DNA from 4 places in the Shewanella sp. 10N.286.54.B9 genome. Region 3 is predicted to be linked to each of the others. Evidence: predicted binding sites of a transcription regulator. Region 3 holds the regulator's gene; each other region holds the start of a gene.

Region 1 (3,403 bases), on a different contig from region 3:
CTACAACGTTGTTACTCTCCACATTACAGCATTCTTGACTTTATCAAAGGCTAAATTTAGCTATTTTAGTGATCTCTCTAACAAAATTTATTAGCCTTATTAAAGCCATTAAGTAAGGTCGTTATCACGCCGGCGAAAACACAATTGAATTCGTCTCATGAAGTGTATTTGGCCATGTTATACACTTATATCAATCCCATTATGGATATACTCAGTTCAGAGCTTTCTCAGAGCTTTCTCAGGGCTTTCAATTCAAGGCGCGTTGTTAAGCCAATGCAACGTAGCAGTGAAAGCGCCAGAGGCGCTCACAACGTGCGGCTGATATTTAAGGCATGGGGAAATAACTTAATACAGCGCATGTGCCATTCGATAGAGAATAACGATTAGCGATAAACCACTGACTTGTCTAAGTGATTTTAACTCCCGCTGAATGAGCAACTCTTTAATGGAGTTGGTATTAGCTAAACGTGTCCTTTAATTGATTGGCAAAGGCGATAAACTTCTCTTTAATCGTGCGCTTTACTGAAACAGATAGACTGCCGAGAATGACTTTACCTTCGATAGTAATGATAGGGGCTTGGCGGTTTGCCATCGACGGCGCACAATTTTCAACACTACTTACCGCGCAGTAGGTTTTGCACACCACATTAACATTCTCAGGAATAAATACCGTAGCACTGCCAAGAATACAGTTCAGTTTTATGGTGATATCTTGATGCTGAAAAATGGCATCGGTAAAGTCGAGTGTCGTTTCACCTAATACATTGTTAACTTGAATTGTTTTAGGCACAACCCATTGGCCGCTGCGCTCATTGTTGCCAAGTACACAATTAATACTTAGGTCGTCATCGCGCTGCTTACTTGAGTAATTAGGAGTGAATTGTTGATCTTTTTTACTGCTATATTCTTCGTCAGTAGACAATGACAGATCAGCAACTAAGTCGAGCAACTCTTGATGCGACTCACTGGCCATCGCATCATCGAGACGACGCTCAAACGCTTCCGCGGAGATGACTCCGTGGCTATAGTTCACAATCAGCTTATCAATGACTTCTTCTCTAACTTTTTCTATCGGCCTATCTTCTAATGTGACTGGCATCTGCCGCTCCTTTGGCTGTTAATAGTGTTTTAGAGTATGGACGACTAATTAAGCATGTTACATACCAACTTACTAAACATCATTTTAATCATTATGTTAGCTGATTGTTAATTTAATTTGAGCCAGAATAGCTACAGCTATTTAGCTATTTAGTTAAACATAACACTAAAAAATGGTGATTTTAACAGCGCTACAGCAGTACCGTTGCAATTGGTTATGATGGAGGTGGTATTGCCGATGAGGTTAACTGTAGGCTTAGATTACTTCAACTTTAGAGCCTGCCAATAATCATATAGAGCAGCGATATTGGATGAACAAAGTAGTGGCACTGCAGGTTTAAGCTGCTCATCGCTCCAAAGCCACCACTGCATTTTAAGTAACTGAGATATTTCTGTTGCAGAAAAGCGGAAACGAATGTGCTTTGCTGGGTTAGAGCCCACAATTTCATAAGGCGCGACATCTTTGGTCACCACAGCGCGGCTAGCAATAATAGCGCCATCACCAACATTGACGCCACTCATTATCATGGCTTCACTACCAATCCAAACATCATTACCAATAACGGTATCGCCAGCACGTTCAAAACCATCAATCCCATGACTAAAGTTTTCATGATCCTGATAGAAAAATGGAAAGGTACTGATCCAATCGTGTTGGTGGCCTTGATTACCCGCCATCATAAATACCGCACCTGAGCCAATGGAGCAGTAGTTACCAATAATAAGCTTATCGACGTCTGTTCTATCGGCCATAAGATAACGCGCACAATCATCGAAACTATGATTGTGATAATAGCCAGAATAATAGCTATGCTTACCGACAATAATATTGGGGTTAGTGACTTGCTCTTGCAGTGGCTTACCCACAAATGGGCTTTCGAAATAGTTGTTCAAGTTATAAAACCTTTAGTTCTAATGCAGGCAATATTTTAGTCAGTAATTAGCACTGGGTGACAACACTGGTAATTGTTGGCTCTCCAGAGGTTTGCCAATGGTATTCAAAGTAGCAATTAGTTGCGAAGAGTTTATGCCAACGATTATTCAGATTTTGCAGAAATTCGGTTGATCACTTCATGAGCTTCTTTTAGTCCAGCGCCTGTCTCCTGGCGATATAGGCGAATAGCGGTTAACTTTTTACCTAAGGTAATCGCCGTTAACACCTCTCTAGATACATGTATGTTTTCATCAAACACAATGCCGTTATTCTCTAGCAATGTGTCTATTTTATTTTCTATGATTTTTAATTTTCTATCTGTTTTTTGTATATGGAAAATGTAAAAAACGAGCCCTAAAATAACGATGATTAACAGTGGTTCATCCATGATGTATCGATTCCTTGTCCCTTGAGGATTTTGTTACACAGTGTCTTCAAATTGAGCGTTATAAACTCATTTGTTCTGTATAGCACTTTTGATTTACTTAGGGAAGCGGCGACAATATTGTGGAGCGATTAGATAGAGAACATCGTCAAAAATAAACAGCCCCAGTCAAAGTTATAGAACTGAGCGTTACATCGGTCAGTGGATAAAATTAAAAGGTAGAGACAAAAAATGCCGATAGTTAGTGCAACATCACTATCGGCATTTAATTTAGGCTGAATCAGCTCTTAGGAATGAGCGCCAATTAAGGTTAACCTTCGCTTTCCAGCCACTCTAGGTCTGAGTTCACCCAAGCAAGGGTCAGTTGCGCTAAGGCGATATAGAAATTACCGGTGTCGACCTTGGCGACCTTTGCTACAAAAGTCGCTAACCAATTGGCGAGATTGTCGCGAATAAACTTAAGCTGCTCTTGGTTACTGCTATGCATATTGATATGCGCCACATAAGCCAAGATTACCGCCAGATGATCAGCAGGCTCTGGGAACTCGCTCTGCACTTGCAATTGACTCTGTTTCAAGAACTGCGTCATCTGTTGATGCTGCTCGCCAAATAACAGTGGCTCGTCACCTTTTGCTACAGGCTTGTCGGTTAAATACAGACTGGCGTAAGGCGAAGCACTGTGTTTGGTACCGACTAAAAATAAGCCACAATAATCGGCAGCTAGCTCAAGCAGAGCTTTGTCACTATTAAGTTTGGCAAACTCGGCAACGATCACATCAACGTCAGCTTTAAAGCTTGGTTCAGCAGCCAGTTGTGACCAAAACGCTTGCGCCTGAGTGCTGGTTAACTCATGCAGTGTTTTATGGTCGATCTCCTTGGCAAACAAAGATGAAAGTAACTGGTAAATGGTACTTCTCGCTTGGTTGACTGGGTTCGCTGCTGTTGCTGTGCTCATAGTGCTATCTCAACTGGTCCGCTAAATGAAC
Region 2 (3,403 bases), on a different contig from region 3:
TTTGCTTGATTCCGAGGTCGAACTACACGCTTGTAGTAACAGAAGTAGAAATGATAACAAGGTTATAGAAACACTCTTCATAACGCTCTCAACACAATAAACCTTACCTATAAGCATAGTAGGTATGGCTTACTCTCTTTGCTAAAAACGTTACAAATCGTAAATCAAAAGCATAACCTCATTAATCAATAATTATAGACTTTGATTGAGAAGCTTTAGGAGACGGCTTATCTATCTCTATATAAAGTTGTTTATCTTGGTAACGATAAGGCCGATAAAATTGAGCACCACAGGTAAAATGGCGATAGGGAACCATAATAGGCAAACAACCTATGGGCAGTGCCTGTAGGATCTGGATTTGACGTTGAAATCTAAGTGCTTGTTGCCAATCATGCTCTAAAAGCACTTGGTCACGAACAGCAAAAGCATCAAATGGTTCACTGGATTTACGCACCACCACTTGACCAGATACTGCGCTAAAGCTACTAAAGCACAACAATAGTAAACCGGTATTTATGATTTTTTTCATTAATCCATCACCAAGTAATGCCTAAGATAACGTTAACTCCATCCTATACTTAACACTCGTGCAAATCCATTGGCCTTATGCCATCCCCCTTTTTATCACCTGTAACAAACTGGTTCTCGGCACTTCGAGTAAACATTTCCCATAAAAAAGCAGAGCCTAAGCTCTGCTGTTTTCATTTGGTGAAGCTCTAACTACCACTTTTTACCGAGACAAACTCTGGGTAAGCATCAATGCCACAATCAGATGCATCCATACCGTTATACTCTTCCTCTTCAGTAACACGGATCCCCATGGTCACTTTAAGGCCAAGCCAAACAAGTGTAGAAGCAATGAACACCCAGCCAAATATCACTGCAGCGCCATAAAGCTGAGTGATAAAAGAAGCGTCCGCATTAGATATAGGTACTAAGATTAAGCCTAATAGCCCAGCTACACCATGCACCGAAATAGCCCCAACAGGGTCGTCAATCTGCACTCGATCAAACGCCACAATAGAAAACACCACCACACCACCAGCGACAATGCCTATCACTCCCGCCATCGCTAATGATGGCGATAATGGATCGGCAGTTATCGCAACAAGACCTGCCAAGGCACCATTTAAGATCATGGTTAAATCAGCTTTGCCCCAAATGAGTCGACAAACAATGAGCGCTGACAGGGCACCAAATGCCGCTGCTGAGTTAGTGTTGACAAAAATCTTTGCCACTGCACTGGCATTTTCAGCGTCTGATACCAATAACTGCGAACCACCATTAAAACCAAACCAACCCATCCACAAAATAAACATGCCCAAAGTAGCCATGGGTAGGTTTGAACCAGGAATAGGATTCACCTGTCCGTTTGCACCATACTTACCTTTACGGGCTCCAAGTAATAACACCCCTGAAATAGCGGCTGCAGCGCCTGCCATGTGCACAATGCCACTCCCTGCAAAATCAACAAAGCCCGCTTCTGATAAGAAGCCACCGCCCCATGTCCAGTACCCTTCAACAGGATAAATAACAGCTGTCATAAATACTGAAAATGCCAAGAATGCCCATAGTTTCATGCGCTCAGCAACCGCACCAGATACGATTGACATGGCCGTTGCCACAAATACCACTTGGAAGAAGAAGTCAGATTCAAGCGCATGATCCGCGCCATCAGCTTGTGAACCAATCAATGAGCCAAATGAAGGTAACCAACCTCCCTCAGCGTTATCAACATACATAATGTTGTAGCCAACGATTAGGTACATTACGCATGCAATAGAATATAAGCAGACGTTCTTAGTTAAGATTTCAGTGGTGTTCTTCGAGCGAACCAGCCCCGCCTCTAACATGGCAAAACCTGCAGCCATCCACATCACTAGCGCACCGGAGATCAAAAAATAAAAAGTATCCAGAGCAAAACGTAGCTCTGTTACTGTTAATCCTAGTTTAGTTAAATCGTCCATTTCCCTACCCCTTTAAAGTGCTTCGTTATCAAGTTCGCCAGTACGTATCCTGGTTGCTTGCTCTAAATTGGTAACAAAAATTTTGCCATCACCAATCTTGCCCGTTCGAGCCGCCCCTGTTATTGCCTCGACGAGCATCTCTACATTTTCTGCTTTAGTAGCTATTTCTAGTTTAACTTTTGGCAGAAAATCAACTTGATACTCAGCACCTCGATACAGCTCGGTATGGCCTTTTTGACGACCAAAGCCTTTAACTTCAGTGACTGTCATCCCTTCAATGCCGACATTGGCGATAGCTTCTCTTACATCATCTAACTTAAACGGCTTAATAATGGCACTGACCAATTTCATGGCTATCTCCCTGAAGACTATTTTTAATTCTGATAAAGATAATTCAAGCATCAGGCCAAAATTACAAAGCGATTAAAAACATACAGATAGAGAATAACACTCATGTTAGAAGGAATTTAAATGCACCAATCGAGTGCATTTATGCAGCAGCTGCACTGCCATAAGGCACCGTCACTGCGGCTTAGACTTATCGCCTATTGGCTACAACACGGAATTGAGTTGTACTGGTGCAAATAATCCACAAGTACCAAGGACCTTAAATGTTGAAACCTGAAGATTGCGTATTAGTTGTTGTGGACGTGCAAGGGCAGCTTGCCCGGGTGATGCATCAGAGTGAAGCACTTCACCAAAAACTGACCATATTGATAAAAGGGGTACAGTTATTCGACATACCTATTTTGTGGCTAGAGCAGCTACCAGATAAACTTGGTGCAACAACAGACGTGTTAGCCACCGAGTTGATACAAACCACCGAACCAATAGCTAAGCAGCACTTTAGTGGCTGGCAATGCCCTAAATTCAGAGCAAAGCTATCCGCTATGGGACAGAAACATATATTGGTCGCAGGTATAGAAACTCATGTTTGTGTCTACCAAACCTGTATGGACCTTCTCGATAATGCTTACCCAACACATTTAATTGTCGATGCAATGTCTTCGAGAACGCCTGAAAATAAACAGTTAGGCATAGAGATGATGCAGGAACATGGCGCGCTAAAAACAAATGTCGAATCATTGCTATTCGAATTGCAACATGAAGCCATAGGCGAGCGCTTTAAAGCATTACTGGAATTAATTAAATAACGACTCTAACATAAAGCCTTAAGCATAAAAAAAGCCCTCATAATGAGGGCTTTTTACAATAGAGCTATGCAGAGAAAACTTAGCTATATATTAGCTGTTACTTGTAAGTCGCTTCACGCTTTTCAGCTTCAGCATCCCACTTAGGCAACATAGTTTTCTTGAATTCAGCTTTATCAGCATTCATCTTCTTCATATCCATACCTAGAGCTGCTTGAGCTTTAGCTTTGGTAGAAGTGTCAGGGTAAGCAATTGGTTGCTTAACGCCTTTAGCAGCGAGTAGTT
Region 3 (3,403 bases):
CCTGTGCTACCCATTTTTTCGCGAGCTAAAAGGCTCTCGAATATCTCTTGTGAAGATAGAGTAGGGTACTGGACAGCGGCAATGTCGCTGATGAGTTCCAGTACTTTTTTCTTACTGCCCGGAGTGGCACAGGTGGTGCACTCCGGCTGCAGGATGGTACATAGTTCCATCGTTAGTGTTTGGTCAGCTTCTCTTTGTGTTTAATAACCTGACGATCTAATTTATCGATCAGGGAGTCGATTGCGGCATACATGTCCGCATGTTCCGAAGTGGCAAAAACTTCCCCTTTTTTAAGGTGGATTCTTGCCTCGGCAATCTGCTGCATTTTTTCTACGTTCAAAATGACGTGGACATTATTGATCTGATCGAAATGACGTTCAAGCTTTGTAAACTTTTCTTCTACATAGCCACGCAGCGATGCAGTGATCTCGATGTGATGCCCAGTAAGGTTAATTTGCATAGAAAATTCCTCCAAGTGCCTAATTTTGAGTTATAAACTCTTACGTTGGTTTGAGGGCGGGATCAGCATTGCTTCACGGTATTTCGCGATAGTACGACGAGCAACTTTAATCCCTTGTTCTGCCAAAAGTTGCGCCATTTTGCTATCGCTTAATGGTTTCTTTTGGTTTTCAGCAGCGACTAACTTCTTAATAAACGCTCTAATAGCTGTAGATGAGCACTCTCCGCCGTCATCTGTGCCGACATGACTAGAGAAGAAATACTTTAATTCGAAAATACCTCTTGGGGTATGCATATACTTTTGAGTGGTAACCCTTGAGATGGTGGACTCATGCATCTCAACAGCTTCTGCAATATCGTTCAATACCATTGGCTTCATGGCTTCATCGCCATATTCAAAGAAGCCTTGCTGGAATTTAACGATGCAGTTACTGACCTTTAATAAGGTTTCATTACGACTTTCTAAACTTTTGATAAACCACTTAGCTTCCTGCAAATGACCACGGATAAACTGGCCATCAGCTTGGCTTTTAGTGCTGCGAGCCATTGATGCATAATGCTGATTAACATTGATTTTAGGCATGTAATCTGGATTGAGCTCAACCACCCAGCGGCCTTTCTTTTTGGCCACTGATACATCAGGAATAACGTATTCATCTTTACTGCGTGTGACTGCTAATCCTGGTCTTGGGTTGAGAGTTTGGATCAGGCTTATGGCTTCACGTAGCTCATCTTCTTTTAGCTTCGTTTTACGCATTAACTGCCTAAAATCGCGCCCTGCAATTAAATCTAAGTAGTCTTTGATGAGTAGGCGAGCATTATCAATATGTGGCGTGGTCGCGGCATATTGAGCTAACTGGATCAAGAGACATTCACTTAAGTCTCGAGCGGCTACGCCAATGGGGTCGAAATGCTGTACGCGTTTGAGCACGGCTTCAACTTCATCAATTTCTATCTCTGGATCGCCCATCGCCTCAAGAATATCTTCACAGTTTTGAGTGAGGTAACCACGTTCGTCAATAGCATCAATAATGGCGGTGGCGATAGCGAGGTCGTTATCAGAGAAAGGGGTTAAGTTCTTTTGCCACTCAAGGTGCTCATACAAGCCTTCGCTGGTTTCACCTTGGAATGGCATGTCGTCATCACGCATTCCGCCTGAGCTTGCATTTGATGAGACGGTATAGACTTCATCCCAGGTGGTATCCATCGGCAGTTCATCTGGCATTGAGTCTTGAGTCAATGCATCAGAGGTTTCTACTGCGGCACTATCTTGCTGGGGATCGACTTCGGCGCTGGCGCTGTAATCGTTGTCGCTATCAGATTCTGAGTAGCTATCGGATTCGCTGGTGGTGCGATCTTCGTTGCTGACAGCTTCGCCGTCAGATTGCTCTTCATCTAATTCGAGTAGGGGATTAGACTCTAATGCTTGCTGGATCTCTTGCTGCAGCTCTAAAGAGGACAGTTGCAGTAAGCGGATAGCCTGCTGTAACTGTGGAGTCATGGTTAGCTGCTGACCCATTTTGAGCTGAAGTGACGCTTTCATCTTACCGCTATTCCCTACACTGTAATTAAACGTTGAAGCTCGTTAATTTGGCGAAGAGAGCGCAAAGGCCCAACACTATGATTATATTAGTATACTTAACTAGTGCCGCGCTTTAAACGCTCATGTTGTTGATTAACTATAGCCTGAATTGTTCACCTAAGTACACTGCTCTAACCTGCTGGTTGTCTAAGATTTCGGCAGGCGTGCCTTCTGCAATGAGATTTCCGTGACTTACGATATATGCATGTTCACATACGTCTAATGTTTCACGAACGTTGTGGTCAGTAATAAGCACACCTAGGCCGCGACTTTTTAGCTGTTCAATGATTTTTTTAATGTCGATGACCGAAATAGGATCGACACCTGCAAAAGGTTCATCAAGCAAAATAAATTTTGGATTAGCTGCTAGCGCTCGTGCAATTTCAACTCGACGACGTTCACCACCAGATAGTGCCATACCTTGGCTATCTCGTATGTGAGTAATATGAAACTCTTCAAGTAAACTTTCTAGCTGCGCTTCACGCTGCTCATTATCAATATCGCTGCGAGTCTGCAGTACTGCCATGATGTTGTCACGGACCGAAAGTTTTCTAAAAATACTTGCTTCTTGGGGCAGGTAACCGATACCTTTTCGAGCCCTAAGGTGCATAGGATCTAAGGTTAAGTCATCTTCATCAATAAAGATCTGCCCCTTGTCGCTCTGCACTAACCCGACAACCATATAGAAAGTTGTAGTTTTACCTGCACCATTTGGACCTAATAGACCGACAATTTGCCCCGTTTTTACCGTTAAACTCACGTCTTGAACAACAGCTCGATTTTTATAACTCTTAGCTAAGTTGCGTGCGGTTAGCGTTTTTTGGATCATTGCTGCTCCTGCTTTTCTATCGGTTCCGCTGGGGTTTCAGGAGTCTCTTCTTGGTAGGCTTCAGGCTGAATGATAGTAATCACTCGGTCATTACCTTGGCCGGTGCTTTCAGCAATAAGTTGCTGTAAACCAATATTGTACTTAATGCGGTTGCCTGTGACCTGGCTACCCTCTTGTTCGAGTGTAGCATCACCTAGCAAGGTTAAGGTTCTGGTCGCGAGTTCGTAACGGATCTCTTTGGCACTTGCCGTTGCGGGGCGACCATCTTCCATGACTTGGGTGTATGTTGCTGGCTTACCCGTAGCGACTAAGGTTTTCCCTGAGTTCGCTTCTTTAGAGAAAACCCGCAACTCATCAGCTTTCATTTTAATTGAGCCTTGAGTCACCTCTACAGGGCCAAAAAAGATAACCTGATTGTTTTTGATATCGGCTTCTTGGCTTGCAGCGGCAATTTTGACCTCTTGCTTAAGGTCATCGACAGCTGCATAGCTGCTAATGCTAAGCAGACACAATAGACCTGCAAGTATGGATTG
Region 4 (3,403 bases), on a different contig from region 3:
CTTTCTAATCTCGTTGAACGCTTAACCATTCTGTACCCAGGTGGATTGGTAGACGTTAATGATTTACCGATTAAGTATCGCCATATTGATGTGCCTGAATATTGCGTTGAGATCAGTGAAGAGCAATTAGAGCGTGACGCTCTGGCTTCTATCTTTAACGATGAAGAGCCAATTGATATCCCAGAGTCTCGCTTTCCAAGTGAACTGCCGCCTGAAGGGGTTAACTTGAAAGATCTGCTGGCAGAACTTGAAATTGACATGATTAGGCAAGCATTGGATCAGCAAGATAATGTTGTTGCCCGTGCTGCTGAAATGCTCGGTATTCGCCGTACTACGTTAGTAGAGAAAATGCGTAAATATGGCTTAGGTAAAGACTAGCCTTCCACTCATACTTTCTGTAGAAAAAATGCGACGCTTTTGGTGTCGCATTTTTTTGCGCTCATTTTGTGTAGTTCTTAAGGAACGTAGGTATTAAGCGCTAGGTACTAGCAAAGACGGTAAAGTCTTAGACGCACGGCTACAGCCATACGGAACGCTTCGCTTAACGTAAAAACGAGAAAAGAGCAATCTGACGGCATAAATGCCGACCTACAAAAGATAGCAGCGTCATAATCGTTATGGCCTGTAGGTTGGGCTTCAGCCCATCAAACAACGTAATCAATCACACAATCTGACGGCATAAATGCCGACCTACAAAAGGTTGCAGCGTCATGCCCATTATGGTCTGTAGGTTGGGCTTTAGCCCATCAATGATTATAATCGACCAGCAATCTGACGGCATAAATGCCGACCTACAAAAGATTGCTGCGTCATAACCGTTATGGCCTGTAGGTTGGGCTTTAGCCCATCAAACAACGTAATCAATCATACAATCTGACGGCATATATGCGGACCTACAAAAGGTTGCAGCGTCATGCCCATTATGGCCTGTAGGTTGGGCTTTAGCCCATCAAACAACGTAATCAATCATACAATCTGACGGCATAAATGCCGACCTACAAAACAAGCACCTAACCTGACGGCATATATGCCGACTGAATAAGCCATCTAGCCTCTGCTTTTTAAAGTGGCATGAAACCTGCTTTAACTCCGTCATATACAGTTTTTTGACGGAGTCTTTATGTCCGCAGTTCCCCAGCCAAGTTTTGATCCGCTTGCCAGCACTCGTCCCAAATTGGTCGATGTTCAGCAAGCCGCGAATATGTCCAACCGTATGGAGCATATTCTGCAGGCGATGCCATCAGGCGTGGTGATCATCAATGGTGACGGAATAGTGACAGATGCGAATCCGGTTGCCATCGAACTGCTTGGCGGACCCTTAGAGGGACTACGCTGGTTTAAAGTGATCAATCAAGCCTTCTCTCCTAAAGATGATGATGGCCATGAAGTGTCACTGCGTAATGGCCGACGAGTGAAGCTCGCGATAACGCCATTAACACCTGAACCTGGCCAACTGATTGTATTAACCGATCTGACCGAGACTCGTTTACTACAAAAGAATTTGTCTCATCTGCAACGATTATCAGCATTAGGAAAAATGGTGGCAACGCTTGCACATCAAGTTCGTACGCCTCTGAGTGCAGCATTATTGTATGCATCAAACCTTGCAAGCCCCAAAATTTCGGATAGCGCCAGACAGCGTTTTCAAGGAAAGTTGGTTGATAGGCTTAATGAGCTCGAACATCAAGTTAATGACATGCTATTGATGGCGAAAGGCCGTCAACAGGAGTTAGACGTCATCGTCAGTATCGAAGAGGTTATAGACAGTGTGTTGAATAACTGTCTGCCAATCGCTGCTCAAAAAGGTTGTCAGCTCGAATTTATTAACCATGCCACTCAGCCTATACGTGCTAATGATTCAGCTTTGAGTTCGGCCATTAATAATTTAGTGGTCAACAGTATCGAGGCGGGCGCAACAACCATTACTATAAAGACCTACGACACCGAAACTGCGTTACATGTTGATGTGATTGATAACGGCAAGGGATTAGATAGCGACATGCAGCAACAAGTGCTTGAACCTTTCTTTACCACTAAAGCGCAGGGAACAGGGCTCGGATTAGCGGTTGTGCAGTCAGTGGTAAATAACCATGGCGGCATGATGCAGTTTAGCTGCCATGTTGGTAAAGGCTGCACCGCTGCGCTTAAATTCCCATTGGCGAAAGCACAAGTTATCACTGATACAGTGGTTGGAGCGTAGAGCATGTCTGAAGGAAGATTACTGTTAGTTGAAGATGATGCTTCATTAAGAGAAGCATTGTTAGATACCTTAATGTTGGCGCAATATGATTGCGTTGATGTCGAGTCGGCTGAAGCGGGTATTTTAGCGCTTAAAAATGACAGCTTTGACATGGTGATAAGCGATGTGCAAATGGAGGGGATTGGCGGCCTTGGGTTACTCAATTACCTGCAGCAGTACCATCCCAAAGTACCTATGCTATTGATGACGGCCTACGCGACCATAGATAACGCAGTCAATGCCATGAAATTGGGCGCAGTCGATTATTTAGCTAAACCATTCTCACCAGAAGTGCTGCTTAATCAAGTATCGCGTTATCTACCTGCAAAATCGATAGAAGGCAGTCCTGTTGTGGCTGATGAAAAGAGCCTTGCACTGTTATCTTTAGCGCAGCGAGTTGCAGTATCTGATGCGTCGGTGATGATCATGGGCCCAAGTGGTAGTGGTAAAGAGGTATTAGCTCGCTATATACATCAACACAGTCAGCGTGCGACAGAGCCATTTGTCGCAATTAACTGTGCGGCAATTCCAGAAAATATGCTGGAAGCGACTTTGTTTGGCTACGAGAAAGGGGCGTTTACCGGCGCATATCAAGCTTGCCCCGGAAAGTTTGAGCAGGCACAAGGCGGTACGTTACTGCTGGATGAAATTTCTGAGATGGAAGTGGGTCTGCAAGCTAAGTTACTGCGAGTACTGCAAGAGCGTGAAGTTGAGCGTTTAGGCGGACGCAAAACCATTAAATTGAATGTGCGGGTACTAGCAACCTCTAACCGAGATCTAAAAGCGATGGCTGAGGCTGGCGAATTCAGAGAAGACCTTTACTATCGAATTAATGTTTTCCCGTTAACATGGCCTGCGCTGAATCAGCGTCCAGCTGATATTTTACCTTTGGCAAGACACTTAATTAGTCGCCATGCAACGGCGATGAACAGAACTGAAGTCCCTGAGTTGGCAGAATGTGCCTCCCGGCGACTATTGACACACCGCTGGCCTGGTAACGTTCGAGAACTTGATAATGTGGTACAGCGAGCACTTATATTGAGTGTCGGGACTGAAATAACCATTGCTGACATTATTATCGATTCTTGCGATATCTCATTAACTGCGGAGGTTAACTCGGAAGAAGAGGAGACTAAGAGCAATGAGCTTGACGGCTTAGGGAAT

What was found. The regulator sigma-54, encoded in region 3, starts transcription at its own class of promoters, with help from an activator protein. The targets are predictions, from matches to a motif close to GTTGGCACGNNNNTNGNNT.
Region 1: the regulator sigma-54 is predicted to act here: its motif matches at 1,150-1,168, upstream of AB4135_RS16105 (LiaF domain-containing protein).
Region 2: the regulator sigma-54 is predicted to act here: its motif matches at 2,360-2,378, upstream of AB4135_RS15965 (P-II family nitrogen regulator).
Region 4: the regulator sigma-54 is predicted to act here: its motif matches at 1,066-1,084, upstream of AB4135_RS14830 (PAS domain-containing sensor histidine kinase).

The regions. Positions count from the first base shown of each region.
Region 1 covers NZ_JBFRIY010000044.1:51,409-54,811, reverse strand. The annotation lists gene AB4135_RS16105 (LiaF domain-containing protein) at 458-1,099, opposite strand; gene catB (type B chloramphenicol O-acetyltransferase) at 1,360-1,992, opposite strand; gene AB4135_RS16095 (hypothetical protein) at 2,136-2,420, opposite strand; gene torD (molecular chaperone TorD) at 2,728-3,372, opposite strand; gene torA (trimethylamine-N-oxide reductase TorA) at 3,369-3,403, opposite strand, start outside.
Region 2 covers NZ_JBFRIY010000044.1:19,070-22,472, forward strand. The annotation lists gene AB4135_RS15950 (tetratricopeptide repeat protein) at 1-81, opposite strand, end outside; gene AB4135_RS15955 (hypothetical protein) at 182-529, opposite strand; gene AB4135_RS15960 (ammonium transporter) at 717-1,967, opposite strand; gene AB4135_RS15965 (P-II family nitrogen regulator) at 1,980-2,318, opposite strand; gene AB4135_RS15970 (isochorismatase family protein) at 2,579-3,121, shown strand; gene nrfA (ammonia-forming nitrite reductase cytochrome c552 subunit) at 3,219-3,403, opposite strand, start outside.
Region 3 covers NZ_JBFRIY010000017.1:15,861-19,263, forward strand. The annotation lists gene ptsN (PTS IIA-like nitrogen regulatory protein PtsN) at 1-170, opposite strand, end outside; gene hpf (ribosome hibernation promoting factor) at 173-460, opposite strand; gene AB4135_RS05925 (RNA polymerase factor sigma-54) at 491-2,002, opposite strand; gene lptB (LPS export ABC transporter ATP-binding protein) at 2,139-2,870, opposite strand; gene lptA (lipopolysaccharide transport periplasmic protein LptA) at 2,867-3,403, opposite strand, start outside.
Region 4 covers NZ_JBFRIY010000040.1:26,462-29,864, forward strand. The annotation lists gene AB4135_RS14825 (sigma-54-dependent Fis family transcriptional regulator) at 1-378, shown strand, start outside; gene AB4135_RS14830 (PAS domain-containing sensor histidine kinase) at 1,121-2,200, shown strand; gene AB4135_RS14835 (sigma-54-dependent transcriptional regulator) at 2,204-3,403, shown strand, end outside.